Regions from separate parts of the Delftia lacustris genome, predicted to be linked through region 2. Evidence: riboswitches for the same ligand, from Rfam matches in the RefSeq annotation. Region 2 holds a riboswitch; the other holds the start of a gene.

Region 1 (15,761 bases), 2.2 Mb from region 2:
CCTTCGACGATCAGGTCTTCGACGGCGGTAGCGCCCAGGATGTCGGCCAGCGCGGCATCGACGCCTGCGGCCATGCCGTCGGCGCTGCCGCAGACGTAGAGCACGGCGCCGTCGGCGATCCAGTCGCGCAGGGGTTCGGCGGCTTCGCGCAGGGCATCCTGCACGTAGCGGCGCCGGGCCTGGTCGCGGGAGTAGATGAAGTCGGCGCGCTGCAGCTTGCCTGCGGCCAGCCAGCCGGAGACCTCGGCCTCACAGTACCCGTCATGGGCCCGCTGGCGTTCGCCGAACAACAGCCAGTTGCGGTGGCGGCCTGCGTGCATGCGCGCCAGTAGGTGGCCGCGCAGGCCGGCATAGCCGGAGCCGTTGCCGATGAAGATGGCCGGAGCGTCGGGCTCGGCACCTGCCTCTTCGCGCGGCTCGAAGGCACGGTTTTCCACCAGTCTCATGGCCACGGAGGTGCCCCGGGCCGCATGCGCCGTCAGCCAGCCCGACGCCACACCCAGGCCGCCGTCATGGCGGGCCTGGCGCACCAGCAGCCGCACATGGCCGTCCTGCGGCAGCGAGGCGACCGAGTAGCTGCGCGGCAGCAGGGGCCGCAGCGCATCGGCCACGGCCTGGGGCGCGGTGCCGGGGGCGATGTCGCCCGGGGCCGGCAGCACGCTGGCGGCCAGCGCCTCGGCCAGCGTGCAGGTCTGCTGGCGCCATTGCACGGGGGCCGAACCGTCGCATTCCTGGGCGGCCAGCCAGGCCTGCACGGTGGCTGCGCCATGGCGTGGCAGCACCTCGGCCAGCGCACCAGCCCGCCACAGCGGGGCCACGCCTTCGGGCGGTGCCAAGTCCAGCACATAAAGCCCTGCGCCCTGGCTGCCCGCGTTGCACAGGCTGCGCGCCTGCAGCGGCCATGAGGCAAAGGCCGTGGCATCGGCAAGCGGTTCCGCCGAAGACGCAGGCAGGGCATCGCACACGGGCAGCACGGCGCGGAAATGCCCTGCCAGCGCCTGCTGCCAGGCATGCCAGGCCTGGGCGTCCTCGCCATCCATCTCGATCAGCGGAAACACGGGCTGTGCGCCCAGGCGGCGCAGCTGGTGGTCCAGTGCATGGCCAAAGCCGCAGAAGGCCGCGTACTGCCGATCGCCCAACGCCAGCAGGCCGTATTGCAGGTGCGGCAGGGCCGAGCCCGAGGCCGCGCCCAGCAGGCGGGCAAAGCGGCGCGCGGCATCGGGCGGGTCGCCTTCGCCAAAGGTGCTGGCCACGAAGAGCACGCGCCGGTGGTGGCGCAGTTGCTCGGCATCCAGCGCCGCCACGGATTGCAGGCTGGCCGCCATGCCTGCGCCGCGCAGCGCAGCCACGGTGGCTACGGCCAGGCGCTCGGCGCGGCCGGCCTGGCTGGCGAAGGCGACCAGCACGGTGTCCTGGCCCGCAGGGGCGGACGGTGGCGGGTCCGCCATCAGCGCCTGGCGCTCCTTGGCCAGGGCACGCGCCTTGCGCCGGCGGTCCAGGTAGAGCATCCAGCCCGTGATGGCGAACAGGGGCATGATCAGCGAGGCCAGCGTCATGAAGATGCGCCCCGGCATGCCGAAATAAGTGCCCATGTGCAGCGGGTAGATGGCACCCACGGCGCGGCGGCCCGTGGGCAGGTCGGCATAGCGCTCGTCGCGCTGCACGGCGCCGTCGGGCAGCAGGGCCATCTGGTTGCGCGCGCGCTCATGGGCGGCATCGGCATCCAGCCAGCTGATCTGCAGGGGCTGGCCCGCGCGCTCGGGCAGGCGCAGCTGGGCGAACTGCCAGCCATGGGCGATGCGCTCGAAGGCGGCCCAGCCAGGCGCGATGTCGATGAGCTGCTGCGCGCCAGTCGGCTCAGGCCGGCCGCCACCGGGTTTCGAGGACGGCGCCGCGGGAGCGGCCACGCGCGGCGGCACGCCAGCCCAGCCATCCACCGTGCTGCGCACCACGCCAAAGGCCCAGTACATGCCGGTGCAGGTGAACACCACATAGGCCACCAGGGCCCAGGTGCCCGCCACCGAGTGCAGGCCCCAGAGAAAGGAGCGGCCCTTGAGCGCCGGGTCGAAGGTCAGCCAGATGCGCCAGGACAGCGGCCGGCGCGGCCAGCGCAGGTACAGGCCCGACAGCGACAGCATCAGCAACAGGCCGGCCAGGGTGCCCGTGATCGGCTTGCCGTCATCGCGCGGCAGCAGCAGCCAGCGGTGCAGGCGCTCCACCCATTCGAAGAACTCCGTGCCGTGTTGCTCGGGCAGCTGCGCGCCCGTGTAGGGATCGACAAAGACCGTCTGGCCCCGGCGCTGGCCGGCCGGTGGCTTGAAGGCCACCTGGGCCGAGCGGCCGGGCTCGGCAAAGACGGTAATGCGCTGGACCACGCGCTGCTCGCCGGCCTCGCGCAGCGCCTGCGCAATCTGCGGCGGCCCCAGCGGTGGGTCATCGCGCGCAGGCACGGAGACAGTGCCGGGATTCAGCCAGCCCAGGATCTCCTCATGGAACGAGAACACCGCGCCCGACAGCCCGATGACGATGAGCACCGTGCCGGCCGTAATGCCGGCGAACCAGTGCAACTGGAACCAGATTTTCTTGAAAGTCATGGGGAGCAGGCGGCGGCGTTCAGCGGTCCATCACGGTGCGCAACGGAACATCAGGACAGAACGGTGCATGGAAGGCAGGCGTGCAGGAATGAAGGGGCCAGGCGCCTGTGCGTCGGCCGGGACCCAGGGATGCAAGGCACCCATCAGCGCGAAATTCTAAATTGTTCTCATTTACGGCGTGTTGCACGCGCGATAGGCCCGCAAGGCGGCCTGGGGTTTCGTGCAGGCTTGAGCCGCCGGGATGCAGCGCCTCTACCCAATGGAAATCGCCTGCCGAAACAGGTTCGGCAGGCGATGGTTCAGCGCCTCTTCAACCGTGTGTCAACCGCGTCTGCGGCGCAGATTCCACAGGCCTGCAGCCAGCATCAGCAGCATGGCCATGGCGAGCATGCGCGGTTCGAGGGCAGGGATCGGCCGGGCACCCGGTGCCGCCCCCACACGCGCCGGACCGCTGGGATCCACGATCACGCCATTGGCTGCGCGATCGTCATCACCCTGGCCGCCATCGGTGACCACCACCGAGGTCGTATTGCCCGACACCACCGCACCCGCAGGCTGATACCAGGAGTCCGCCGCCCCTGCGGATGCTGGACCGAACTTCCAGTACGCCATGCCGGTCACCGGCCCCGGCCAGGTGACGCTGACCGTGATCGAGCTGCTGGGCGTACAGCCACGGGCCACGAAGTGCACATTGCCGTACGGGAAGCTCAACTGGCCCGGCGCACCCGCCGCAGCCGCGACGAAGGACGACTGCGACACATCGAACCCGCAGCCCGCGCCACCACCGCTCAAGGTCGCCGTGGCATTGCCTGCCCCGGTGGCTGTCGGGCCCGTGAAGGTCGTTCCGAGCACGTTGAGCGAAGTCGTTGTGGCAGGTCCGGTGTTGCCATTGCCAGGATTGGTCTGGGTCGCGCTGATCGTGTGCAGACCCGGCGTCGGCAAGCCGCCGCCTGGCGTGCAGCTCCACGTCTGATCGGCCGCGACGATTGCCGTACACAGCGTCGTCGAGCCATCCTTCACCGTGATCGTGTAGCCCGGCGTGCCGGTGCCGGATATCTGCGGATAACCTCCCACCGTAGTCGGCGAAACCGTCAGCGTCGGAGCCACCGGTACCTGCGTGCTGGGAGTGACCGGCGTTGCTGGTGTCGATGCACAGTTCACAGTGCAACCTGCCGTCGGATTGACCGGGCTGATGCCGCCCGACGGATCGTAGGAGGCCGTGTTCGTGCTCGAGCCCACCGCCGTCGGAACAGCTGGCAGGTTGAAGCTGGTGCTGCCACCGGCCGCCACTGCCGCAGTGAAGTTCACCGTGCACGTCAGCACGGAGCTGCCATTGCCCGCAAACGGGAAGGTATTGGGCGTGCAGGTCGCACTGGCCACATTCGCACCGGTCGGCACGCCCGTGATGCTGATGCCTGCCGGCACCAGGTCCTTGATGGTCACGCTGCTGGCGGGGCCGAAGGCACCAGCCGCATTCGCTACCGTGAAGGCGTAGTTGAACGCAGTCCCCACAGCCAGGCTGCCGGGATTGGCCTTGGTGACCGTCAACGCAGGCGTACCAGGCGTGACTGGAGTCACCGGTGTGGAAGCGCAGTCTGTCGTGCAACCGGCTGTCGGATTGACGGGGCTGATGCCGCCGGACGGATCGTAGGAAGCCGTGTTCGTGCTCGAGCCCACCGCCGTCGGCACAGCCGGCAGATTGAAGCTGGTGGTGCCACCGGCCGCCACCGGCGTGGTGAAGCTCACCGTACAAGTCAGCACGGAGCTGCCATTGCCCACGAAGGGGAAGGTGTTGGGCGTGCAGGTCGCACTGGCCACGTTCGCGCCGCTCGGCACGCCCGTGATGCTGATGCCTGCGGGCACCAGATCCTTGATGGTCACGCTGGTGGCGGGGCCGAAGGCACTGGCAGCGTTGGACACGGAGAACGCGTAGTTGAACGCAGTCCCCACAGCCAGGCTGCCGGGATTGGCCTTCGTGACCGTCAGCGCAGGCGTGCCTGGCGTCACCGGAGTCACAGGTGTGGAAGCGCAGTCTGTCGTGCACCCTGCCGTCGGATTGACGGGGCTGATGCCGCCCGACGGATCGTAGGAGGCCGTGTTGGTGCTCGAACCCACCGCCGTCGGCACAGCCGGCAGATTGAAGCTGGTGGTGCCACCGGCCGCCACCGGCGTGGTGAAGCTCACCGTGCAAGACTGGATCGCCGTGCCATTGCCCACGAAGGGGAAGGTGTTGGGCGTGCAGGTCGCGCTGGCCACATTGGCACCAGTCGGCACACCCGTGATGCTGATGCCTGCCGGCACCAGATCCTTGATGGTCACGCTGGTGGCGGGGCCGAAGGCACTGGCAGCGTTGGACACGGAGAACGCGTAGTTGAACGCAGTCCCCACAGCCAGGCTGCCGGGATTGGCCTTCGTGACCGTCAGCGCAGGCGTGCCTGGCGTCACCGGAGTCACAGGTGTGGAAGCGCAGTCTGTCGTGCACCCTGCCGTCGGATTGACGGGGCTGATGCCGCCCGACGGATCGTAGGAGGCCGTGTTGGTGCTCGAACCCACCGCCGTCGGCACAGCCGGCAGATTGAAGCTGGTGGTGCCACCGGCCGCCACCGGCGTGGTGAAGCTCACCGTGCAAGACAGGATCGCCGTGCCATTGCCCACGAAGGGGAAGGTATTGGGCGTGCAGGTCGCACTGGCCACGTTCGCGCCGCTCGGCACGCCCGTGATGCTGATGCCTGCCGGCACCAGGTCCTTGATGGTCACGCTGCTGGCGGGGCCGAAGGCACCAGCCGCATTCGCTACCGTGAAGGCGTAGTTGAACGCAGTCCCCACAGCCAGGCTGCCGGGATTGGCCTTGGTGACCGTCAACGCAGGCGTACCAGGCGTGACTGGAGTCACCGGTGTGGAAGCGCAGTCTGTCGTGCAACCGGCTGTCGGATTGACGGGGCTGATGCCGCCGGACGGATCGTAGGAAGCCGTGTTCGTGCTCGAGCCCACCGCCGTCGGCACAGCCGGCAGATTGAAGCTGGTGGTGCCACCGGCCGCCACCGGCGTGGTGAAGCTCACCGTACAAGTCAGCACGGAGCTGCCATTGCCCACGAAGGGGAAGGTGTTGGGCGTGCAGGTCGCACTGGCCACGTTCGCGCCGCTCGGCACGCCCGTGATGCTGATGCCTGCGGGCACCAGATCCTTGATGGTCACGCTGGTGGCGGGACCAAAGGCACTGGCCGCATTGGACACGGAGAACGCGTAGTTGAACGGCGTGCCCACAGCCAGGCTGCCGGGATTGGCCTTGGTGACCGTCAACGCAGGCACGCCTGGCGTGACCGGAGTTACCGGTGTGGAAGCGCAGTCTGTCGTACACCCTGCCGTCGGATTGACGGGGCTGATGCCGCCCGACGGATCGTAGGAGGCCGTGTTGGTGCTCGAACCCACAGCCGTCGGCACAGCCGGCAGGTTGAAGCTGGTGCTGGCACCGGCTGCGACCGAGGTCGTGAAGTTCACCGTACACGTCAGGACGGCGCTGCCATTGCCCGCAAACGGGAAGGTGTTGGGCGCGCAGGTCGCACTGGCCACGTTCGCACCGGTCGGCACACCCGTGATGCTGATCCCCGCAGGCACCAAGTCCTTGATAGTCACGCTGGTTGCGGGGCCGAAGGCACCGGCGGCGTTATTCACCGTGAAGGCGTAGTTGAAGGGCGTACCCAGGGCCAGGCTGCCCGGGTTGGCCTTGCTGACCGTCAGTGCAGGCGAACCAGGCGTGACAGGAGTGGTGGGTGTCGACGCGCAGTCTGTTGTGCACCCTGCCGTCGGATTGACCGGGCTGATGCCGCCCGACGGATCGTAGGAGGCCGTGTTGGTGCTCGAACCCACAGCCGTCGGAACAGCCGGCAGGTTGAAGCTGGTGCTGCCACCGGCTGCGACCGAGGTCGTGAAGTTCACCGTACACGTCAGGACGGCGCTGCCATTGCCCGCAAACGGGAAGGCGTTGGGTGTGCAGGTTGCACTGGCCACGTTTGCGCCAGTCGGCACGCCCGTGATGCTGATACCCGCAGGCACCAGGTCCTTGATGGTCACGCTGGTGGCGGGACCGAACGCTCCAGCCGCATTCGCTACCGTGAAGGCGTAGTTGAACGCAGTCCCCACAGCCAGGCTGCCGGGGTTGGCCTTGCTGACCGTCAGCGTGGGCGAACCAGGGTTGACTGGGGTGGCGGGCGTCGACGAGCAGTCCGTCGTGCAACCTGCCGTCGGATTGACCGGGCTGGTACCACCGGACGGATCATAGGAAGCCGTGTTCGTGCTCGAGCCCACCGCCGTCGGCACAGCTGGCAGGTTGAAGCTGGTGCTGCTGCCAGCCGCCACCGGTGTGGTGAAGCTCACCGTACACGTCAGCACGGAACTGCCGTTACCCGCAAACGGGAAGGTATTGGGCGTGCAGGTCGCACTGGCCACGTTTGCACCAGTCGGCACGCCCGTGATGCTGATGCCTGCCGGCACCAGGTCCTTGATGGTCACGCTGTTGGCAGGACCGAAGGCACTGGCGGCATTGGACACGGAGAACGCATAGTTGAAGGGCGTGCCCACAGTCAGGCTGCCAGGGTTGGCCTTGGTGACACTAAGGTTCACCACGCTCACAAAATGAATTTGTGCGGCGCTTGGCGAATACGCGTTTGCTCCCACGGTGAACGTGCCACCCAGGGTTCCTGCAGGAATGCTGGTGGCGATGGTGTAGGTACCACTCGCTGTGCTGGTGGCAGTGATCGAGCAGATGCCCAGAGTTGCGCCGCTTGTTCCAGTGGTGCAAGTGGCTGACGCGCCGTCCGCGCCACCGTTCAGCTTCACGCCGGGGGTACCGGCAAAGGTGACGACCTCGCCGCCCTTGGGGTTGCCACCGGCATCGCGCACATATGCTTCCACCACATCGGTTGCCGTGCCATTTGCCGCCGCGTTGTCGCTCACGACACGCAGGCCCGAATTGCTTGCCGAGGCATTGCCGGCGACAAAGGCCATCGATTGCGGGCTGTTGCCGATGGCAGTTGCACCCACCGTGGCGGCAGCCGAGTAAGTCGATGCGGTCACGCTGGTGAACGACACCGAGCAGGTCGCCGCCACACCGGCAGTCGTGCAACTGGCGGTGGCAGGCGCCGCTCCGGCAGGCGTCACGCTGAAGTTCACGGCAACGCCGGTGACTGGATTGCCGAACGCATCCTTGGTGACCACGGAAACGACGTCCTGGCCGCCGCCAGCTGCCTGGTTGTTCGCATCGACCGACATGGTCGAATTGGCGGGATCGACGGCACCTGCCGTAAAGACATAGGCAGCCGTAGCGCCGTACGTATTGCCGCCGGAGCTGATGCCGCTGCCGCTCAATGCGCCCCCCGCGATGCTTGCGCCGGAAGTGTAGGAGCCCGCGACGGTTGTCCTGGCGGTGACCTGGCAAGTACCGGCCGCATTGGTGGTGCAGGTACCGCTGAAGGTGATGTTTGCGGTGGGAGAGAACGTGACAACGCTTCCGGCCACCGGATTGCCGTTGACATCTCCCACAAACGCTTCAAGCACATCCGTCGCCGAGCCATTGGCCGTGGCCGGACTGCTGACGGTACGCACCCCCGACCTGGCGGGGTCGGCGGCATTGGCCGTGAAGTTGATCACGGCCGGACTGCCATTGGCCACGCTCTGGGTGGTGGTGCCGTTGTTGTCCGTGGCTGTGAAGCTCGCCGCACCCGCGACGGTGGATGTCACCGTGATGGAGCAGCGCGCTGGATTCGCATTGGCCGCAATCGTGCAGGAAGTTGCCGAAGGCGTGCCGGCGCCGGTATGGACAAAGCCGATGGTGTGGGCGACCGTATCGACCGTTGCATTGCCATTGGCGTCCTGCAGTGCGACGGTCACCGTGCCGGTGCTCGTACCGTCGGCCATCACCGAGAGCGGTGTGGCACTGAGCAGATTGCCACTGGCTGTATTGCTGGGCGGCCCGGCAATGAAGTTGACCGATACCGGACTGCCATTGCTCACGGCCTCTCCATTGTCCGTTGCCGTGAAACTTGCGGTGCCGACCGTGGCCGATTTCACCGTCACGGAGCAGGTGGCCGGATTGGCGTTGGCCGCGATCGTGCATGTGGGTGCGGCCGGCGTGGTCGTGCCCACGCCCGTTTTGGTGAAGACAATCGTGTGCGCCACCGTATCCGTGGCGGGATTGCCATTGGCATCGCGCAGGGTCACGCTGATCGAACTCGTGGCCGTGTTGTCTGCGACAACGCTGAGCGGACTGGCACTGATCAGGTTTCCATTCGCGCCATTGCTGGGCGAGCCGGCCGTGTAGTTCACCGCAGCCGTAGCCGTGGCGGCCGAGCTATTGATGGTGAAACCAAAGGTGCCGCTGCCGACTGCGGTAGGTGCCGTGACGGTTGCCGTGTACACCCCTGCGCTGCACGCCCCCGCGCCGACCGCAGGCGAGCCCTGTGTTCCGCCGTTCAGCGTGAAGGCCACCGTATTGGCACAGGTTGCAATCGAATTGCCTGACGCATCCTTGAGCTGCGCCGTCAATGTGCTGGTTGCAGTGCCATTGGCAATGATCGAGGTCGGACTCGCAACGATGGTCGAGGCGCTGGTACTTGGCGGACCCGCCGTGTAGCTCACTGAAGCCGTAGCAACTGCGGCAGAGCCGTTGATGGTGAATCCGAAGATCCCGCTGCCGACGGCCGTGGGCGATGTGACGGTGCCCGTATAGATGCCGGCGGTACACGAGGCCGCGCCCACATTGGGCGTTCCCTGCGTTCCGCCGTTCAGGGTGAACGCCACCGTGTTCGTGCACGTGTTGATCGGATTGCTGCTGGCATCGACCAGTTGCACGCGCAGCACGCCGGTGGAGCTGCCGTTGGCCACGATCGATGCCGGAGTGGCGACTATCGTCGATGCACTCGTGCTCGGCGTTGCGGCCGCATAGGAGACCGTTGCGGTGGCAACAGCCGCAGCCCCGTTGATGGTGAACCCGAAGGTGCCGCTGCCGACCAGCACCGGCGATGTCACCGTCCCCGTGTACATGCCGGCACTGCAGCCCGTGACGCTGACGGCAGGGACGCCTTGCGTCCCCGCATTGAGGGTGAAGGCCACCGTATCGGTACAGGTGGTGACAAGGTTACCTAACGCATCCTTCAACTGCACGGCCAAGGTGCTGGTGGAGACGCCATTGGCCGCAATCGATGGCGGACTCGCGGCGATTTCAGACCCGCTCGTGCTGGCCGGCAGCCCGGTGAAGCTGTAAGCAACCGGCGAAGGCTGATAAGTCACTGCGCCAGATACCGGGCTTCCACCCAATGGAAGATTGGAGAACGTGGCACCAGCGACTGACGACGACAAGGTCACGGGTGTGGTGAATGTTCCGGCGACACTGCTGCTGGCATTGATGGGAGACGCGCACTTTCCGCTGGAGTCGGTCGTGCAGCTGACTGCGGCGGAGCTGCCATTGAACGTGACACCTGCAGGCGGCGCTGCGAAGGTAACGGTGTCACTGCCCCCCGTCCAGGCATTGCCTTGGCCGTCAACAATGTAGACCTCCAGCAAGTCGCTGCTGCCGACAGGTTGATTGTTGGTCGTCGCCAGAACGCCGGATTTCAGGGCACAGGGAAAACCGGTGACGCTTGCAGCCGTTGAAAGCTGCGAGGTCTGGGCTCCACCGGAATTGCTGTCCGTCACTGTGACCCGCACCTGGCCGCTGAGATACGAAGGAACGGTCAGCGTTCCCGAGGCTCCGGCCATGCTCCCTGAGCCCAGATAGACCTGTGCGTCGTTGGCGCCCGCGCCGGTCGGCGACCAAAAGGCTTCCACCGTATACGGTGCCGGCTCGCTCGCATTGGCATTTGCCGTGATATTGAATGTCCAGGTGCAGGCGGCGGTGTCACTGGCGCCAACGCCAAGGGTCGGGGTCCATCCGGTTTGTCCATTGGCCGTCGTCAGCAAACTGATACCTGAGTTTGCAGCCACAGGCACGGAAAACAGCGTGTTCTGAGAAATCTTGAAGAAATCATGCGTAGTGATACGAATGGCACTTCTCGACTGGCTTGTCATCTTGTTGTTGCCAATCAACCCTGGTGCCGTACCCGTCCCACTAATATTCAACCCGTCCCCGCCGCCAGTGAAATTGTTATCGGTCACCGTCACTACCTGCGTCGTGCCTGAGGCTGCCGTATTCACCGTTGGTGCCGACACATGCATTGGCGATGAAGCGGTATAGGCGGCGATAGGCAGCGAGAAGGTATTACCCGTCACGGCAAGACCAATTCCATTGCCCAGGTTGATCGTTCCATCAACCGACACCACGGCCCTGGGCGCATTTCCACCAGTCGGGCTCAGTGCGATATTCGAATCTTTGATCGTCAATCCGTTGACGGTCATGTTCGACATGACCTGGAAGAACTGCTCGAGCTGCATTCCCCCGATAGGGTTGGGCAGATTCGTTACCGTGAAATTATCGACAACAATGTTGGAAACCGTGCCTGCACCGTTGCTTGCGGCAACGGAAATAGCCGAGCCCTTGTTATTGCCGTAATTTCCATTCCATATCGCGGAATTGATCGTGCTATTGGTAAAGAATACGTTTTGTGCGCCTTGATGAATCTCCGCGTACAGCTCGCAGTTGAACGGCGTCCCCTCTCCCGCAGGGGTTGGCGCCACATTCACCAAGCCGACGCGATCAATGGTGATATTGTTCGCCGGGGAGCCAACGACGAATACCGCTTCGCCACAGGTCATGTTGGGCGAATTGGTGAGCGTGATGTTCTTCCCACCAAGATAAAAAGTTTCCCAGGGGGAGTCCGCCCAGTTCTGGACTTGTATGACTCCCCCGAAATCGATGGTCAACGAGCCCGTGCCGGCTGGCACGGTGCCTTTGAGCCAGTACCAGGCACCACCGGCACCAGTGGTGGTGCCCGTATCGCCGCCGCTGATCATCTGGCTTTGACCACAGGCATTGGTGGCCCCCGTCACGGCGCCGGACTGGACTCCGCTGGAGAATGTATTGGCACAGCGCACGTAAACCGTCTGATTGTCGACATACGGATGGAGGTTTCCCGCCGCATCCTTGGATGTCCCGCTCTGTATGGTTCGTACCGACGTGGTCAGTGTCGGCGCAAAGACGATGGAAACATCGGCACTCGGATCCAGCGTTTGCAGCGTGTAGTTGGCTGCCTGAATGGCCGCTCGCAGCGTACATGCGCCAGCAAAGGTGCCCCCCAGCGTGCTGACACAGGTGGTTGGTGTCGTTGCATTGGCATTGGGAGCGTCGCTGTTGTCGGTGACCGTGAAGACGATGGTCGCCGCCAGTGCCGTGGATGAGATACCCGCGCATGAAAGCAGCAGCAAAGAGAAAAGGCACTTCGCTGCACGCCACTTGCGAAAAAATGCCGAACCAGGCAGGCGATTGAGAGCATGCATGATATTCCCCGTTTTCTCAAGGAGATATGACAGGAAAATGATTTTCCCAATGGCAATGGCCATCAGTTGTACCCAGCGCATTTGCATCGCCGTACCTCGAATAGTTCTATTTGAATCACGAGCCCACAACTCACCTTGCAGCCGGTGAGTTTGGAAGCAAAATTTTTCGCGCAGATCCTGCGCGTCAATCAAAAAAAGGCGGATTTCCATCAACGCTTGCGCGCTGCTCCACTGCCCATTGAGCGGACACACCTTCAGTCGGGTTTGCGACGCAAAACATTCCTCCCTCGACAAACCATATTCACCGTGCTTGTATTTTTTCAGTGACGGACCAGTTTCCATGGACCCGCACCTGTGCAACGGTAAGTCGCCTATCAGACATATATACAACCCATGGTTAACCCATGCAGGTCCAATCGACCAGAACATGCACTGACAAACCACTGCACATATCGATAGGCTAAATCATGTTTTTTTCTATTTCAATAGTTTTTTTACATGAAGCCAGAGACTCGTACCAGCGCTACGAGGGAGGCGCTTGAGCGATCTAGGGAATACCCTGAATCAGCCACACCACATACAGGTAACTGGTGGTATCCCCAATACGACTGGAGCTGGCTGCGCAAGCCCCATAGAATCGCCCCTGCAGGAGAGCAGGCGGGCGCCACGGTGCCGAGCCTCACCGAAGGCGCAAACTCCCATACACGCTCAGGTTCCGTACTGCAAACACAACATGCCGTCTGGAGAGCCGCCGCACGCAATGTGCGGCGCACCGAAGGAGCAAGCCCCGTTCCCATGGACGGCGGTGAATCTCTCAGGTACCAAGGACAGGGGGAGCGGCAGCTGCGTCACGACGGACGCCGGCTGCCTGCTATCCAGACCATAGCAGCCAGCTTTCGCGTGACCCGGCACATGCCTTTGAAAGGGCATCGTCATGCGCGTCATCGTTCTCGGAGCCGGCCTGATCGGCACCACGTCGGCCTACTATCTGCAATCCCTCGGTCATGAAGTGACCGTCATCGACCGCCAGGCCGCGCCCGGCGCCGAAACCAGCTTCGCCAACGGCGGGCAGATCTCGGTCAGCCACGCGGAGCCCTGGGCCAACCCCGGCGCACCGCTGAAGTTGCTGGGCTGGCTGGGCCGGCAGGACGCCCCCCTGCTCTTCCGCCTGCGCGCCGACATGCGCCAGTGGCTCTGGGGCCTGTCCTTCCTGCGCAACTGCACGCCCGCGCGCACGCGCCACAACATCCAGCAGATCGTTCGCCTGGGCACCTACAGCCGCGAGGCCCTGCAGCAGCTGCGTGCCGACACCGGCATCCAGTACGAGCAGCGCACGCAGGGCATCCTGCACTTCTATACGAACGCCCGCGAGTTCGAGGGCGCGCTCAAGCCCACCGAGCAGATGCAGGCCCTGGGCTGCGACCGCCGCCTGATCGATGCCGACGAAGCCGTGCGCCTGGAGCCGGCCCTGGCCCATGTGCGCGGGCAGATAGCGGGCGCCACCTATACGGCCGAGGATGAATCAGGCGACGCCAACCTCTTCACACGCGAGCTGGCGCGCATCGCCGCCGCCACGGGCGTGCAGTTCCGCCAGAGCCACCACGTGACGGCGCTGCGCACCACGGGTGCGGGCGCCAGCCGCCATATCGACCATGTGGAGGTGACCAATGCCGATGGCCGCTATGAACGCATCCAGGGCGACGCCTATGTGCTGGCCATGGGCTCGTTCAGCCCGCTGCTGGCCCAGCCGCTGGGGTTGCGCCTGCCCATCTACCCGGCCAAGGGCTACTCCGTGACCCTGCCGGTGCTGGACCCCGCCAAGGCCTACCAGGTCAGCCTCACGGACGACGAGTTCAAGCTGGTGTTCTCGCGCTACACGGGCGCGCAAGGCGACCGCCTGCGCATTGCGGGCACGGCCGAGTTCAACGGCTACGACCGCAACCTGGACCCCGTGCGTTGCGAGGCCATCGTGCGGCGCGTGCAGCAGCTGTTCCCCGGCGCCGGCGATACCGGGCGCGCCCAGTTCTGGAGCGGCCTGCGCCCCGCCACGCCCAGCAATGTGCCGCTGATCGGACGCTCGCCCATCGCCAACCTGTTCCTGAACACCGGCCACGGCACGCTGGGCTGGACCCATGCCTGCGGCTCCGGCATGGCGCTGGCCGACCTGGTCAGCGGCAGGCAGCCAGCCGTGGATTTCGATTTTCTGGGAGCCGTAGCCATGGACCCGGATCGCAGCGCAGGCACGGTGCGCCCGCGCGCGGTCTGAGGTGCGGACGGCGTGTACGGCGTGTACGACGCCTAGGCAGTGAACACCGTCAACACCCCGGCGAAGCGGTGCAGGCGGGCGTCCATGATCTCGGCTTCGGCGACGAAGCCGATCAATGGCACATCGCCCAGTGCGTGGCGCAGGGTGCGCAGTTCGGCATCGGGGCCGCCGAACAGGCCGCCGCCGCGGCCCCGGCAACTGATGTAGATGGCGCCACGGATGCGGGGCTGTGCCTCGCCTTCGGGCGCCGCCTCCTCGGGCTCCGCCGCATCGCGCAGCGCAGCGCCCAGTTGCAGCAGTTCCTGGCGCGCGACCTGGGCCTGGCGGCGGCAGAAGATCACCGAATGCCCGGCCTCCACGGCCGATGACAGGGCGACGCCCTGGCGCAGCGGGTCCAGGCCAACCAGGGTCAGCACCTGGGCCTCTTCGGTCAGCACGCCGTGGGCCAGGCCCCGGCCCGGCGGCGCAATGGCCGCCAGCGTGGTGCGGACCGTGGTCAGCGCGGGCTGCCAGTCGCTGCCTTCCAGCTCCACGCCCAGCAGTTGCAGCAGGCGCTGCAGGGCCGGATCGCCATCGAGCCCGGTGACCAGGGCCCCGCGCGCCTCGGTGATCTCCAGCCCCTCGCCCAGCGGCACGCAGCCCTGGGCCATGCCCGTGATGCAGGGCACGCCGGCACCGAAGGCCACGCCTGAAAAGCCACCACGAAAAATGCCGCGCGCGTCCGCATGCTGCGCATGCAGATCCTCGGTGCGGCAGGCGATCTGCACGCCCTCCACGCCATCTTCCCCGTCATCGCCCACGCCGCCGAACAGCAGGCCGGACTCGGTGCGCTCGGACAGCTCGTACAGCAGCTCGGCCAGCTCGGGCTGGCCGCCTGCGGCATGGACCAGGGCCGAATGGGCCGTGAAGCCGGCCTCGCCGCCAGGCGCATGCAGGGGCGCCAGGCCCGAATACAGGCGGTAGTGGGCGGCCGGTACATCCAGCAGCATCACCGCGAGCGCGGTTCCTGAAAGGTACTCATGCGACATGGCCAGAACGCCGCCGGCCGAGCAGCCGGCCCAGTCCGCCACATGGGGCAGGGCCCTGGCCAGATGCTGCAGCAGCGGCCGTGCGTGGGCGGCATGCGCATGGGACAGGTACACCAGTCCCAGACGGGGCCGCTGCGCGTGGCCGGGCCCGGCCATCTGCAAGCGCAGCTGCTGCAGCACCGCGTCGGCCGCGGCGCGCCAGTCGGAATGGCTGGCATGGCCTACAGGAAACAACGACATACCAACCTTCTTTCTAGCCCTGCCAGCACCCGGCTTGCGGGTGGCTGGGGCCTTGCGCATCCATGGGTCCGGCCCGATCGGTCAACGCGCCGGCCGGCTCTTGGCTGCCGGCTTGCTGGCGGCCGGCGCCTTGGCTCCAGCCTTTGCAGCGGTTTTCCTGGCAGCCGCTTTGGCGGGAGCCTTGGCAGCGGTCCTGGGGGCTTCGGC
Region 2 (15,761 bases):
AGGCTTTCGATGGCTGCGGCATTGCCGCCGCAGTCGGCCTTGGCCAGCTCCACATTGCCCAGGATGGCGCCCACGATGTTGTTGAAGTCGTGGGCAATGCCGCCGGCCATGGTGCCCAGGGCCTGCATCTTGTGCGATTCGCGCAGCTGGTCTTCCAGCTCGTTGCGCTGGGCCTCGGCCTTCTTGCGGCTGGTGAGGTCGCGCGCGAACACGGTGGTGGTCTCGCCGCCGCTGTGGTGCTCGAAGGAGACGCTGACCTCGACCGGGATTTCGCGGCCGCTGGCCGTGCGTGCCGTCATCTCGCCCAGCACGGCCTGCGTGGTCAGCGGCGCAAAGGACAGGGCCTGGGCCGCATCGGGCAGGAAACGCTCCAGCGGACTGCCCAGCGCGTCGTGCGGCGGACACAGAAACAGGGCGGCAGCCGTGGGATTGAAGACGGTGATGCGCTGCTCGTGGTCCAGGCAGATGATGGCGTCCAGGGCCGAGTTGATGACCGATTCGAGCCGCCGCTCGCTCAGGAACAGCTGGTGGTTGCGCTGCTGCAGCGCCAGGCGCTCGGCCAGCAGCGGACCCTGGTCGACCACGGCGCACAGGTACTGCGCAATGGGCGGGCCGCTTTGCTGCGGGATGGCGATGCAGGCCACATGCAGGTCGGCGCGCAGCTGGTGCTGCTCGGTGATGTCGAAGCAGACCTCGTGGGCCTCGGTGCGGCCCAGCTCGCGTGCCGCAACGAAGGTCTCGCGCACGCGCTCGGCGTCGTCAGGGTGCACGAAGGGCGCGAAATTGACCAGCAGCCGGTCATGCTCGGTGGGCTGGAAGGCGCTGTGCGCCATGGCGTTGGCCTGCACCACCATGTCGTGCTCGTCCACCACCAGCAGGGGCAGGGGAATGCTGGCAAACAGGGCTTCGAAGCGCTCGGAGGCGCTTTCGGCCACGGCCTGGCTGTAGTCCAGCACGCGGTTCTGGATCTCCAGCTCGCGCTGGTAGTTGCGCAGCTCGGCGACCAGGGCCTGCAGCGGATCGTCTTCGGGCTGGAAGGAGGGGAAACGTTCGACGGGGGGCAGGTCGGCGCCGGGCGCCAGCAAGGCATGCAGGGGCAGGTGCTCGTCGTCGCGAGGCTGGTCGGAAGGGTCTTGGCTGCTCATCGCGTGCTGGCGCTGGGGAAAGCGGCATCTGCCGCACAAATCCTGGTTGCCCGCGCCTGGCGTCCGGCAGATGGACCGGGGCCCGGCGCGGGCAGGGCCGCAGTGTACGCGCGCCGGCCGGGGCGCCACAAGCGCCCCTTTGGGTGGCAGGTGCTTCAGCTCAGGTAAGCGTCGACCGGGATGCAGCTGCAGTAGAGGTTGCGGTCGCCGTAGACGTTGTCCACCCGGCCCACGGGACACCAGTACTTGGACTGGCGCAGGGCAGCCACGGGGTAGGAGGCGGCCTCGCGGCTGTACGGGTGGGTCCATTCCGAAGCCAGCAGGGTCTCGGCCGTGTGCGGCGCGTTCTTGAGCGGGTTGTCGTCCTGGGGCAGGCGGCCCTGCTCGATGGCGCGGATTTCCTCGCGGATGGCGATCATGGCGTCCACGAAGCGGTCCAGCTCGTACAGGCTTTCGCTTTCGGTGGGCTCCACCATCAGCGTGTTGGGCACGGGGAAGGACAGCGTGGGCGCATGGAAGCCGTAGTCGATCAGGCGCTTGGCCACGTCCTCGGCCATGACGCCCGTGCTTTCCTTGAACGGGCGCAGGTCCAGGATGCACTCGTGCGCCACATGGCCGTGCTCGCCCGCGTACAGCGTGGGGTAGTGGTCGCGCAGCCGGGCGCTGATGTAGTTGGCGCTGAGGATGGCGGTCTCGGTGGCCAGGGTCAGGCCCTGGGCGCCCATCATGCGGATGTACATCCAGCTGATGGGCAGCACGGCCGCATTGCCCAGCGGCGCGGCACTGATGGCACCCGTGCCTCCCGCAAGGCCCGTGGTGGCATGGCCGGGCAGGAAGGGCACGAGATCCTCGACCACGCAGACCGGGCCCACGCCCGGGCCGCCGCCGCCGTGCGGGATGCAGAAGGTCTTGTGCAGGTTCAGGTGGCTGACATCGCCGCCGAAGCTGCCCGGCGCGGCCAGGCCCACCAGGGCGTTCATGTTGGCGCCGTCCACGTAGACGCGGCCGCCGTGGTCATGCACCAGCTTGCACAGCTCCTTGACCTGGGTCTCAAACACGCCGTGCGTGCTGGGGTAGGTGATCATGATGCAGGCCAGGTTGGCACTGTGCTGCTCGCACTTGGCCGCCAGGTCCGCCATGTCGACGTTGCCGTTGGCGTCGCAGGCGGTGACCACCACCTGCATGCCCACCATCTGCGCGCTGGCGGGGTTGGTGCCGTGGGCGCTGCTGGGAATCAGGCAGACGTTGCGGTGCGACTGGCCCCGGCTCGCATGCCAGCCCTTGATGGCCAGCAGGCCCGCGTACTCGCCCTGGCTGCCGGCATTGGGCTGCAGGCTGATGCCGGCGTAGCCCGTGGCCTGGCATAGCCAGTCGCGCAGCTGCTTGTCCAGTTCCGCATAGCCCTGCTGCTGGTCGGCCGGGGCAAAGGGGTGCACCTGGGCGAATTCGGGCCAGGTGATGGGAATCATCTCGCTGGTGGCGTTGAGCTTCATGGTGCAGGAGCCCAGCGGGATCATGCTGCGGTCCAGCGCCAGGTCCTTGTCCGACAGCTGGCGGATGTAGCGCAGCATGGCGGTCTCGGAGCGGTGGGTGTTGAACACCGGGTGCGTGAGGAAGGCGCTGCTGCGGCGCAGTCCGTCGGGAATCAGCGGCTCCACGCCCTTTTCGAAGGCGGTGAAGCTGGGCAGGGCCTGGCCGTCCCGGGCGAAGATCTTCCACAGCAGCTCGACATCGGCGCGCGTGGTGGTCTCGTCCAGCGAGATGCACAGGTATTCCTTGAAATACACGCGCAGGTTGGCGCCCAGGGACACGGCACGCTCCACGATGGCCTGGGTGGCCGCGCCCGTGTGCAGGCTCAGCGTGTCGAAGCTGGGCGCCTCGCGCAGCGGCGCGCCCAGCTCGGCCAGGCCGCGCGCCAGGATGGCCGTGTACGAGGCCACGCGGCGGGCGATGCGCTCCAGGCCCTCGGGGCCGTGGTAGACGGCGTACATGCTGGCCACCACGGCGGGCAGCACCTGGGCCGTGCAAATGTTGGAGGTGGCCTTTTCGCGGCGGATGTGCTGCTCGCGCGTCTGCAGTGCCAGGCGGTAGGCGGGCTTGCCGTGCACGTCCACGCTCACGCCGACCAGGCGGCCGGGCAGGGAGCGCTTGAACTCGTCGCGGCAGGCCATGAAGGCGGCGTGCGGGCCGCCGGCGCCCATGGGCATGCCAAAGCGCTGGGTGGTGCCCACCACGATGTCGGCACCCCATTCGCCGGGCGGCGTGATCAGGGTCAGCGCCAGCAGGTCGGTGGCCACGATGAAGGCGGCCTGCTTGCCATGGGCCTTGTCCACGTCGGCGCGCAGATCGTCGATGCGGCCGCTGGTGGCAGGGTACTGGGCCAGCACGGCGAAGTAGTCGCCCTCCATCAGCTGGTTCCATTCCTCCAGCGAGTTGGCCAGCAGCACCTCGATGCCCAGCGGCGCGGCGCGCGTCTGTATCACCTCGATGGTCTGGGGGTGGGCATCGCCGGCCACCACGAAACGGTTGCTCTTGCTTTTGACGGAGCGCTTGGCCAGCGTCATGGCCTCGGCGGCCGCCGTGGCCTCGTCCAGCATGGAGGCGTTGGCAATCGGCATGGCCGTCAGGTCGCAGACCATGGTCTGGAAGTTGACCAGGGCCTCCATGCGGCCTTGCGAGATCTCGGCCTGGTAGGGCGTGTAGGCCGTGTACCAGGCGGGGTTCTCGAGAATGTTGCGCAGGATGACGCCGGGCGTGTGCGTGCCGTAGTAGCCCTGGCCGATGAAGCTTTTGAGCAACTGGTTGCGGCCTGCCAGCGCCTTGAGTTCGGCCAGCGCCTGGGCCTCGGTGGCCGCTGGCGGCAGCGCCATGGGCTGGTGGCGCCGGATGGAGGGCGGGACGATGGCGTCGATCAGCGCATCGCGCGATGCCGCGCCGATGGCGCTGAGCATGTGGGCATCGTCTTCGGGCGCGATGCCGATATGGCGGGCCACGAATTCGGTGGCGTTCTCGAGGGCGGCAAGGGGCTGGGTGGAGGACATCAGCATGGAGGGACCTGTCTCAAAAGCTGAAAAGCGCCAGGGCGGGCCCTGGCGCCCGTCCTGGCCGGAAAGTGGCGTCAGTTGCTCTGGGCAAAGGCCGTGTAGGCGGCTTCGTCAAGCAGCGCGGCCAGCTGGCCTGCGTCGCTGAGCTTGACCTTGAAGAACCAGCCTTCGCCCAGCGGGTCGCTGTTGGCCAGGGAGGGGTCGTCGCGCAGGGCCTCGTTGACTTCGACGATCTCGCCGCTGACGGGCATGTAGACATCGGCGGCGGCCTTGACGGACTCGACCACGCCGGCCACATCGCCCTGGTTGAAGCTGGTGCCCACGGCGGGCAGGTCGACGAACACCACGTCGCCCAGCGCGTCCTGCGCGTGGAGGGTGATGCCGACGATGGCCGCGTCAGGGTTGGCGGCGTTGATCCACTCGTGGTCCTTGGAATACTGGATGCTCATGGCTTGCTCCGATAGAAACTGAAAAAACCTGTGAAAGGCGGTTTGAGAAAGGTCAGTGCGCACTGTAGCGGCATGCGATGGCAGGAAAAACGAATCCGCCGAACTCGATCCACGCCAAGCGCGCAGGCTGTCCTCAACCGCGGTGATAGCGGGGCGCCACGAAGGGCGTGGCCTGCACCTGCATGGGCACGGCCTTGCCGCGCACCATGGCCTGCAGCGTGGTGCCGATGGCGGCGCTGCCCGGCTCCACATAGGCCAGTGCCACGGGCTGGTTCAGCGTGGGCGACAGCAGGCCGCTGGTGACCTGGCCGACCTTGCGGCCGCTGGCATCCAGCAGTTCCGTGCCTTCGCGCACGGGCACGCGCTCCAGGGCCACCAGGCCCACGCGCTTGCGCGTGAGCAGCTCGGGCGACTGCAGCTGGGCCAGCACGGTGGCTGCGCCGGGAAAGCCGCCTTCGCGCTCGCCACCTGCGCGGCGGACCTTCTGCACGGCCCAGTTCAGGGCGGCCTCGGCCGGGGTGGTGGTCGTGTCCAGATCGTTGCCGTACAGGCACAGGCCGGCTTCCAGGCGCAGCGAATTGCGCGCGCCCAGGCCCACGGGCCTGACTTCGGGCTGGGCCAGCAGGGCACGGGCAAAGGCCTCGGCGTGGCTGGCGGGCAAGGAGATCTCGAAGCCGTCCTCGCCGGTGTAGCCGCTGCGCGTGATGTACAGCTCGGCCCCCTCCCAGTCGAAGTGGCCGCCTGTCATGAACACCAGGCCGGCCGTATCCGGCAGCAGGCGCTCCATGGCGGCTGCGGCCTGCGGGCCCTGCAGCGCCAGCAGGCCCCGGTCGAACTGGGGCTCGATTCCGCAGCGCTGGCCGATGCGGGCCTGGATGTGCGCCAGGTCTTCGTGCTTGCAGGCGCCGTTGACGATCAGGAACAGGTCGTCCTCGCGGCGCACGAACATCAGGTCGTCCAGAATGCCGCCCGCGTCGTTGAGCAGCAGGCCGTAGCGCTGGCGGTGTTCGCCCAGGCCCAGCACGTCCATGGGCATCAGCGACTCCAGCGCGGCCCCGGCGTCGGCACCGCGCACGCTGATCTGGCCCATGTGCGAGACATCGAACAGGCCTGCCGCCTCGCGCGTGTGCAGATGCTCGGCCATCAGCCCCTGCGGGTATTGCACGGGCATGGAGTAGCCGGCAAACGGCACCATGCGCGCGCCCAGTTCCTGGTGCAGGTCGAACAGCGGGGTCTTGAGCAGATCGGTGGTGGAGGCAGCGGACAAGGAGGGCTCTCTTTCAGGCAAGGAACAAGGCATAACGCCATCCCGGTCCTCCGGGATGTGCTGCCCTGCTGTCCGCTTTACCTGAGAGATTCACCCGCACCTTCCATGCGTGGGGCTTGCTCCTTCGGTGGATGGGGCACACCGCCGTGCCCTGCATCTCTCTCCAGCTAGGAACGCCTGCGGCCGTGGCGGCAGGCGGTGCCAGTCCTTTTGCCTGAGCGTTCGGGAAACCCTGCGCCTTCGGCGGTGCCGCTGCCTGTGACCATTGCGGCCGGGCGGGCACTCTCTCCTGACCGGCGCATTCTAGCTGCGGCCAGCGTCCGCGCGGCTTCGGGATTTCCGCGGGCCGACTGCAACTCCATGCGCTTGCCTGCATGGATGCATTTGCAAATTGCATAACTGTCTAAAAAATCTCCTACATTGAGGTGCATCGATATATGAAATCTCGTGAGCGAGAAGGAAGAAGCGCACATGCAGCAGACGCTGGGAGACACATTGGCCTGGCCGGCACGTTACCTGCCGAACAAGGAAGCCCTGGTCGCGTGGGAGGGCGGCGAGCGCCGCGCCTGGACCTACGCCCAGCTCGATGCCGAAGTCAACCGCCACGCCCACGGCCTGGCCGAGCTGGGCATAGGCCATGGCGACGTGGTCGCGGCCTTTCTCTACAACACGCCGGCCTTTGTCTTCACCATGCTGGCGGCCGCGCGCCTGGGCGCCATCTTCAATCCCATCAACTACCGGCTGGCGGCGCAGGAGCTGGCCTTCATCCTCAAGGACGGCGCAGCGCGCGCCCTTGTGTTCGAGCACGAGGGCGGCGAGGTGGCCGCACGCGCCCAGGCCCTGCTCAAGGCCGAAGGTGGCGGCACTGGCACGGGCATCGAGCACTGGATCTTTGCCGACGATGCCCCGGCCGACCCGCTGCCGGCCTGGGCCACGCAGCGCCTGTCCGCCCTGGCCAGTGGCCGCAGCAGCGCGCCGCCCCAGGCCCATGTGCGCGAGAGCGACCCCTGCATCCTCATGTACACCAGCGGCACCACGGGCCGGCCCAAGGGCGTGCTGCATACGCACCGCAGCAAGCTGGCGCACAACGCCCTCATGCACCAGACCATGCAGTTCACGCGCGACGACGTGGGCCTGGCCATGGCGCCGCTCAACCACACGGCCGAGCTGCACACCAGCTTTTTGCCGCGCCTGCAGGCCGGTGCCACCCAGGTGCTGCTGCGCCGCTTCGACGTGACCGAGGCCTGGCGCCTGATCCGCGAAGAGCGCGTGAGCTTCTTCTTCGCGGCGCCCACCATGGTCACCATGCTGCTGGCCGACCCCATTGCCTCGCCTGAGCAGGCGCCCGCGCTGCGGCTGGTGGAGTACGGCGGCGCCTCCATGGCGCCGCACCTGATCCGCGAATGGACACGCAAGGTCGGCAGCGACCTGGTCCAGGTCTACGGCACCACCGAGATGGGGCCCTGCATGTCCATCCTCCTGCCGCGCGAGCAACTCTCGCACGCGGGCTCGGCCGGGCTGCCCTCCATGGGCCATGACCTCATCGTGGCCCGCCTGCGCGAAGACAACGCCCCCACCGACCCGGCCGAGGCCTGCCTGCCCGGCGAGGTGGGCGAGATCCTGGTGCGCGGCCCCTGCATGATGGCCGGCTACCTCAACCGCCCCGACGCCAACACCCGCGCCCTGGCGCACGGCTGGTACCACACGGGCGACCTGGGCCACATCGACGACGACGGCTATCTCTGGATCCGCGACCGCATCGACTACATGATCAATTCGGGTGCCGAGAACGTCTATCCGCGTGAGGTGGAAGACGCGCTGGTCGAACACGCCGACGTGCTCGAGGTCGCCGTCATCGGCGAGGCCGACGAGCGCTGGGGCCAGATCGTCGCCGCCCACGTGGTTGCCAAGCCGGGCGCCACACCCACGGCCGAGGCGCTGGACGCCTTCCTGGTCCACGGCGACCGCCTGGCCGCCTACAAGCGCCCGCGCCGCTACCACTTCCGCGAGGCCCTGCCCAAGACGGCCAGCGGGAAGATACAGAAGCAGTTGCTGAGGGTGGGGGTGACGGCCTGAGGCTGCGGCCTGCGCTTACTCCTGCACTTGCTCCTGCTCTCACTCCTGTGTTTGCCCCTGCGCAGCACAGCACTGCGCCATCGAGTTGCGCAGCCACCGATGCATGGCATCCCCCTGCTTGCGCACATGCCAGGCCTGCTGGTAGGCGAACTCGGGCAGCTCCAGCGGCGGAGCGAAACGGCGCAGCGTTTTGTGGCGGCGCAGGTCACCAATGGCGCGGCTGCCCACGGTCAGCACGAGGTCGGTGCCTGCCAGCACCTCCAGCGCCGCGCTCCAGTGGGGCAGGGCCAGCACCACGCGGCGGCTCAGGCCTTGGGCGGCCAGCGCCCGTTCGATCTCCTCGCTGGCGTCGGGCCGCATGGCCAGCATGACGTGCGGGCGCTGCAGCCAGTCCGGCAGTGACAGCCCGCCGCGTGCCGGCAGCACGGCCTGGTCGGCCACGCTCACGAACTGTTCCTGGAACAGATCCTGCACCTCGATGCCTTCGGGCAGGTCGGGTGCGTCGGGGAAGGGCCCCAGGGCCAGGTCCAGTTCGCCATCGGCCAGCTGGGCCAGCATCACCTCGCGCGTGGACTGGCTGATGGCCAGGTCCAGCCCGGGTGCGTGCTGGCGCAGATGCCGCATCAGCGGCGGGAGCACGATGCGCGATGCGTAGTCCGACAGCGCCAGCCGCAGCCGTCCGCGTGCGTGGGCCGGGTCGAACTCCGCCTGTGCCAGCAAGCCGTTGAGGCTGCCCAGCGCATCCGCCAGCGGTTGCACCAGGCCTTGTGCGCGTGCCGTCAGCGCCATGCGGCCGCCGCGCCGCACCAGCAACGGGTCGCCCAGATGTTCGCGCAGCTGCGCCAGCGAATGGCTCATGGCCGGCTGGCTCTTGTGCAGACGCAGGGCCGCACGCGTCACATGTTTTTCGGCCAGCAGGGCGTGCAGGGCCAGCAGCAGGTTGAGGTCGATACGGCGCAGTTCATCCATGCCATGAATATAGACCGTGCACACAAACGATTTCCATCAACGTGCTGGATGCGAGAGCATGCAGGCATCGATTGACAGAAGAAGAAAGGTCTTGCCGCATGACAGGTAAAAGCACATTCACCGCCCTTGCTCCCGTGGCCCTGGCGCTGCTGGCGGGGGCCATCCTGCCATTCCAGGCCGCCAGCAATGCTCTGGTGGGCCGTCTGCTGGGCCACCCGCTGTGGGGCGCGCTGGTCTCGCTGGCCGTGAGCGTCATGGTCGTGGTGCCTGCACTGTGGGTGCTGCGCGCGCCCGCTCCGGCCATGGCCCAGGCGGCAGCGGGGCCATGGTGGCTATGGATAGGCGGCGTGCTGGGTGCCATCTATGTGGCCAGTGCGGCGGCCGTTACACCCAAGCTGGGCGCAGGCGGCTTCCTGGTTTGCGTGGTGGCGGGGCAGATCGTGGTCTCGGTGCTGGTGGACCACTTCGGCCTGATGGGCCTGGGCGCACGGCCGGTCAATGCGACGCGCCTGGCCGGCGTGGCCTTGATCCTGGGTGGCGTGCTGCTGGTGGTGCAGGGCGGGACGGCCCGTGCAGCGGCGGCCCCATGAGCGCCACGAGCACGCACTGCTTCAGGGGCAAAGGCCCCGGCCTTGCCCGCGTCAGGCGGGCATGCCCGGCGGCACGGCGGCCGGCCTTGCCGCTGGCGGACATTCCTGGCAGGCATCTGCCGTGCCGGGCGGGAGCCGGCCCAGCCGGATGACAAAGCAGGCCCCGCCTCCGGCAGCCGGCTGGAAGAACGCGTCGCCTGCGTGCAGCCTGGCGATGCGCCTGACCACGGACAGGCCCAGGCCATGCCCGTTGACGTGCCGGGTGGCGCTTGCGCGTTCATAGGGCTCGAAAACCTGTCTTGCCGCTTCGGGCGCAAGGCCCGGTCCCTGGTCGCTGACGGAAATCAGCAGGTCACCGGACGCATCGCAGCGGGCGGCCAGGGTGATGTCGCCCGCCTTGGCATATTTGATGGCGTTGCCGACAAGGTTGGAGATGGCGATGCGCACCAGGACAGGGTCGCATTGCCATTGCTGCGGGCCTTGTTCCAGATCCAGTTTCAGGCGATGCCGCCGGGACCAGCCGACGAGCTCTGCAGACTCCTCCAGGAGTTCATCCAATGGCGTCTGCTCCAGTTGCAGCCGGAACGCGCCCGCGTCCAGCCGGTCGTTGATCAGGCAGGTGTCCACCAGGGTCATCAGCCGGCGCGAAGCCCTGCGTATCTGGGACGCCTGCTCGATGAGGGAGTCCGCATCCGTCGTCGGGAACGTCTGCAGCTCGGTCGCGGCGCCGTCCACGATGGTGAGCGGGGTGCGGAACTCGTGGTTGATCATGTTGAAGAACTGGCGCTGCTCCAGCCGCATCTCCCGCTCGCTGTGCAAGGCCGTCTGCAGGGCCTGCTGGGCCGTTTGCAGCTGTGCGGTGCGCTGCAGGACCTTGGACTCCAGCTCGCGCTCGGCCGCCTGGGCGCGTGACAGGGCCTGCATCCGCTCACTGCGCAGGGCGCGCTCCGCCACCCGCGTGCGGTTGGTCACCGCCATTCCCAGCAGGATGGCCTCGGAAACACGCCCGGCAAACCACAGCATCTGGGCCGATGGCAGAGCGACATCGGGCAGCAGGCCCTGGGTTCTCAGCAGGTTCAGGATGCCCAGGGCGGATGGCACGGCAAACGCCAGCGCGCCCGGCAGGTATTGCCACTGCCTTCGAACCACCAGCAGGTACAGCACGAAGACCGCACCGAACGATGTGGACACCAGGGCCGTGAACACCACGGCACGCGAGATCTGCGCATAGCCACCCAACAGTGCCATGCCCAGTGCGATGGCATTCAGCCAGGCCACCACGCTGAAGAGGTGCGCAGCCCAGATCCAATGGCGGCGGAACTCGAACAATTGGCTGAAAAACACCGTCGCCACCACACAGAAGCTGCAGTAGGCGATGGACAGCGCATGCTGGGGCTGGTCGGCGCCGGGCAGCCACAGGCCTTCGGGCCGGTAACGGAAAGCAGCGTAGGCAAAACCGGCTGCCAGGAGCGCGGCGCAAAGAATGTAGAGCCTTTCCCTGAGCCAGCACCACAGGATCAGGCTCATCAGCGTGATGGCCAGGGCCGAGCCCATGTACGCGTAAAGCAGCATGGCGGCCGGCGCCATGCTCCTGCCGGGAAAGACCGCGATGCCCTGGGCTGCCTGGGGGTTGGGCAGCAAGCGGGTGAGCAGTGCCAGAAGCGCTGCGGCTGCCAGGGCTTGCGCCAGCCATCGCATTGCAGAATCCGTTGGCCAGTGCCTCCGGCGGCCTTCGGTGGGATTGTCTTGGGTGTGGATCAAGGGGCCGATTGGTTGATGTGGCGAGCGCCCATGCATGCCCGACGTCAGGGTCAGTGCATGTCGTGCACGTTTGCGGGAGGCATTGTGCACCGGCCGCCGTTGCGGGAAAGCGCTGCCGGGTGTCTGCGGATGCCTGCCGGGTGCCCCAATGCAACAGGCCGCCCCACTGCGGATAAGCGGGGCGGCCTGTAACGGGTTCCTGAGGGGATCACGCATCCGGGCGCTGGCGGTAGTCGGCGGGGCTGGGTGAATGGTTTTGCTGCGCCGGTAAGCGTGCTCCCATGCAGACAAGTGTGCGCGTTTGGCCTCAGAAAATGCTGCTTTATTTCTTCAAAACAGGCGTTGCTACAGAAAATTATTCTGCACCTGCCTGTTTTGCAGTAGATTGCCGGCCATGGACATCCTCGACAGAAAGATTCTTTCCGCCCTGCAGGCCAACGCGCGCGCCAGCCTGCAGGAAATCGGCGCGGCCGTGGGCCTGAGCGCCTCGCCCTGCTGGGCACGCATCAAGAAGCTGGAAGAGGCGGGGGTGATCGAGGGCTATACCGTGCGCCTGAACCCGCTGGCGCTGGGCCTGGGCGATACGGTGCTGGTGCAGGTCACGCTGGACAGCCATTCGGACAACACGCTGGAGAAATTCGGCGAGATGCTGGCGACCATTCCCGAGGTGGTGGAGGCGCACCTGGTCTCGGGCGAGTACGACTACCTGCTGCGCGTCGTCGTCAAGGACACGCGCGACTACGAGCGCCTGCTGCGCGAGAAGCTCTACAAGATCAAGGGCATACGCCACAGCCAGTCCAGCTTTGTGCTGCGCACGCTGAAGAAGGCGGACCTGCCGCTGGGGGTCTGAAGTCCATGCCTTCTGGCCAGGCGCCGCCGCCCGCTCCCTACCGCGAACACTCCCCGCCGCCCGCCCTGCAGCCGCACTTCCAGTGCCTGTGGAGCAGCACCGTGGCCCCGGACTATGCCGGCGGTTTTCTCGTGGTGCCCGATGGCTGCGTGGACATCGTCTGCAAAGGCGGGCGGCTGCTGGCCGTGGGGCCTGACAGGGTGGCTGCGCGGCCTGCGCTCGTGCCGGGGTCCGAGGTATGGGGGGCGCGCTTCGGCCCCGGTGCGGCCAGCGCCTGGCTGGGCCTGCCCATGGACGAGATCGTGGGGCAGGCGGTGGAACTGGGCGATCTGCTGGGGCCGCGCGCGCGGGAGTGGTTGCATCGCTTCAACGATGCGCAGCCGGGCGCAGGGCAGGCCGTGTTCATCCATGGACTGGTGCAAATGGGCCGCGACGCCCCGGAGCCCGACCGGCAGGCCATGCAGCTGTTCGGTGTGGCGGCTGCAGCCGGGCGGGACGAATCCGGTGTGCTGGCCGCCATGCGCGCGCAGCTGGACATGTCCGAGCGCAGCCTGCGCCGCCTGTGCCACGCGCAGTTTGGCTACGGCCCCAAGACGTTGGAGCGCGTGCTGCGCTTTCAGCGCCTGCTGGCCCTGGCACGGTCTGACCGGCAGGCAGGTCTTGCGGCCCTGGCGGCGGAGGCCGGCTATGCGGACCAGGCGCATCTGTCGCGCGAGGTGAGGGCGCTGTGCGGCATCACGCCCCGCGCTGCCCTGCAGCAACTGCTGGATTGAGCGGCCCGGCTGGCCGTTTTGTTCAAGATGCCATGCCCCTGCGTGGCCGATGATGGCGGCCTACCGACATTCAATGGAGCATCACATGGGCATCAGGGGCAACAACCACCAGATCGACAACATCGAATTCAACGTGGCCGACATCGCACGCAGCAAGGCGTTCTACGGCGAGGCCTTCGGCTGGACCTTCACCGACTACGGGCCGAGCTACACCGAGTTCAGCGACGGCCGGCTGACGGGCGGCTTCACCACGGGCGAGGAGGTGCGGCCCGGCGGCCCGCTGGTCATCCTCTACGCCGACGATCTGGCCGAGGCGCAGCGCCGCGTGCAGGCGGCCGGTGCCGTGATCAGCCGCGCGGTGTTCGCGTTCCCGGGGGGGCGCAGGTTCCACTTCACCGATCCGGATGGCTACGAGCTGGCCGTGTGGTCGGCCGATGCCTGAAAGACGACAGCCCGCATCTGCGGGCTGTTTTCATGGGGACCGGGCGGGGCGTCAATCGACGTTGGAGCCCAGCTGCATGTCCTTGTACTTCACGATGTGCGTGCCCTTGACCAGGCGGTAGCCGCCCCAGATCAGCAGGAACAGCGGCAGGCCGATATAGGTGGCGACCACGCCGGTCCAGTCGATGCGGTCTGCCATGAAGGCCTCGTAGTTCTGGCCCAGCGTGATCACCATGCACAGCACGAAGGCGAATATGGGGCCGAACGGGAACCACGATGCACGGTAGGGCAGCCGGTTCAGGTCCAGGCCCTGGGCCTCGTAGCCCTTGCGGAAGCGGTAGTGGCTGATGGCGATGCCCAGCCAGGCGATGAAGCCCGTCATGCCCGACAGATTCAGCAGCCAGATGTAGACCAGCTGGGGGCTGAAGATGTTGGTCAGAAAGCACAGCGCAGCCACGACCGTGGTGGCCAGCAGGGCCATCGTGGGCACGCCGCGCTTGTTGACGTACGAGAACATGCGCGGCGCCATGCGCTGGCAGGCCAGCGTGTAGAGCATGCGCGTGGAGGCGTACATGCCGGAGTTGCCGGCCGACAGCACCGAGGTCAGCACCACGGCGTTCATCACGGCGGCGGCCGACAGCAGGCCCGCGCGCTCGAAGACCAGGGTGAAGGGGCTGACGCTGATGTCGCCCAGGTCGTTCTTGAGCAGTTGCGGATCGGTGTAGGGGATCAGCAGGCTGATGACCAGGATGGCCAGGACGTAGAACAGCAAAATGCGCCAGAACACCTGGCGCACGGCGCGGGGCACGTTCTTGGCGGGGTTCTCGGATTCGCCAGCGGCAATGCCGATCAGCTCCGTGCCCTGGAAGGAAAAGCCCACGATCATGGCCACGCCGATCAGCGCCGAGAAACCGCCTGCAAAGGGCGCATCGCCCTGGCTCCACAGGGCAAAGTTGCCCCAGATGCCTTCAGGCGCGCCGCCCCGCACGATGCCCAGGATCATGAGCACGCCCACGCCGATGAAGAGGATGACAGTGGTCACCTTGATGGCGGCGAACCAGTACTCGGCCTCGCCGAAGCCTTTGACCGAGATGGCGTTGAGGCCGAACATGATGGCCAGGAACAGGGCGCTCCACAGCATGCCGTTGCCGTCGGGGAACCAGTAGGCCATGACCAGCTGGGCGGCCACCAGGTCCACGGCAATGGTGACGGCCCAGTTGTACCAGTAGTTCCAGCCCAGCGCGAAGCCGAAGCCTTCGTCCACATAGCGCGCGCCGTAGGTGGCGAACGAGCCCGAGACGGGCAGGTTCGCGGCCATTTCGCCGAGGCTGGTCATGAGGAAGTAGACCATCAGGCCCACGATCATGTAGGCCAGCAGGGCGCCGCCGGGGCCGGCCTGCGAGATGGTGGCGCCCGAGGCAACGAAGAGGCCGGTGCCGATGGAGCCGCCGATGGCGATCATGGACAGATGCCGCGCCTTGAGTTCGCGCCTGAGTGCGGTGGGAGCGGCGTTCTTGGAGTTGTCTGCTGCCATGGATGTGTCGATGGTTGGATCAGATCCCGCGTGGCCGCTGGCCGGCGCGGGGGCAGGAATGCAAAACAGGTAAAAACAAAAGAGCCGCGCTGTCGCGGCCCCATCAAGGTGCATGCACCACGAAAAGGCGTGATTGTCCGAGAACGCAGCCATCGTGGAAAGGCAGCAGTTTAATCTCCCTTCACCCGCATAAGCCGATCTGAATCAGCACCCACTGTGTGTGCGGCGCCACGCCAGCTCGGCTGGCCGCTGCCGCCTCACCACTGTGTCTGCGCCAGCAGCAGTTGTGCCAGTGCCTTGATGCGCGGCGAAGCCTGGCGCGTGCGCGGGTAGACCAGGGACAGCTCGCGGGCGCGGCCTTCGTGCTGGGGCAGCAGCCGCACCAGCCTGCCCGCCTGCAGGTGCTCGCGCACCGCGAACTCCATGACCTGGGCCACGCCCAGGCCGCCCAGCGAGCCTTCCACCAGCGGGTCGCCGCTGTCGAAGGTCACGGTCTGCGGCGCAGGCCAGTCCAGCATCTCGCCATTGCCCGCCAGGAACTGCCAGGGCACGCGCCGGCCCAGGTAGTGGTTGTAGACGGCCATGCAGCTGTGCTGTGCCAGCTCCTGCAGCGTCTGCGGCGTGCCGCGCGCCGCCAGGTAGGCGGGCGAGGCCACGGTCACCCAGCGCAGCGGCGGCAGGGCGCGGGCGATCATGCGGCTGTCTGCCAGCGGGCCGATGCGCACGGCCGCGTCAAAGCCTTCTTCCACCATGTCCACCATGCGGTCGGTGAAGCTGGTGTCGATCTGCAATTGCGGATGCTCGCGCAGCAACTGCCCCAGCAGCGGCACCAGCACGATGCGGCCCAGCATGGACGGCGCCG

Evidence for each region. Region 2 has a riboswitch for glycine ahead of gcvT (glycine cleavage system aminomethyltransferase GcvT). Riboswitches for the same ligand answer to the same signal wherever they lie in the genome.
Region 1: another riboswitch for glycine. It lies ahead of U6958_RS04380 (D-amino acid dehydrogenase); the one in region 2 lies ahead of gcvT (glycine cleavage system aminomethyltransferase GcvT).

The regions. Positions count from the first base shown of each region.
Region 1 covers NZ_CP141274.1:621,818-637,578, reverse strand. Annotated here, with positions in the region: gene U6958_RS04390 (sulfite reductase flavoprotein subunit alpha) at 1-2,594, opposite strand, end outside; gene U6958_RS04385 (invasin domain 3-containing protein) at 2,916-12,362, opposite strand; glycine riboswitch at 12,751-12,861, shown strand; gene U6958_RS04380 (D-amino acid dehydrogenase) at 12,955-14,286, shown strand; gene U6958_RS04375 (FIST N-terminal domain-containing protein) at 14,319-15,554, opposite strand; gene U6958_RS04370 (PhaM family polyhydroxyalkanoate granule multifunctional regulatory protein) at 15,636-15,761, opposite strand, start outside.
Region 2 covers NZ_CP141274.1:2,799,839-2,815,599, forward strand. Annotated here, with positions in the region: gene U6958_RS14160 (PAS domain-containing sensor histidine kinase) at 1-1,145, opposite strand, end outside; gene gcvP (aminomethyl-transferring glycine dehydrogenase) at 1,301-4,192, opposite strand; gene gcvH (glycine cleavage system protein GcvH) at 4,264-4,638, opposite strand; gene gcvT (glycine cleavage system aminomethyltransferase GcvT) at 4,772-5,938, opposite strand; glycine riboswitch at 5,964-6,082, opposite strand; glycine riboswitch at 6,098-6,207, opposite strand; gene U6958_RS14180 (fatty acid--CoA ligase) at 6,377-7,981, shown strand; gene U6958_RS14185 (LysR family transcriptional regulator) at 8,021-8,950, opposite strand; gene U6958_RS14190 (DMT family transporter) at 9,049-9,540, shown strand; gene U6958_RS14195 (sensor histidine kinase) at 9,592-11,238, opposite strand; gene U6958_RS14200 (Lrp/AsnC family transcriptional regulator) at 11,696-12,151, shown strand; gene U6958_RS14205 (helix-turn-helix domain-containing protein) at 12,157-12,924, shown strand; gene U6958_RS14210 (VOC family protein) at 13,010-13,366, shown strand; gene U6958_RS14215 (amino acid permease) at 13,418-14,899, opposite strand; gene U6958_RS14220 (LysR family transcriptional regulator) at 15,157-15,761, opposite strand, start outside.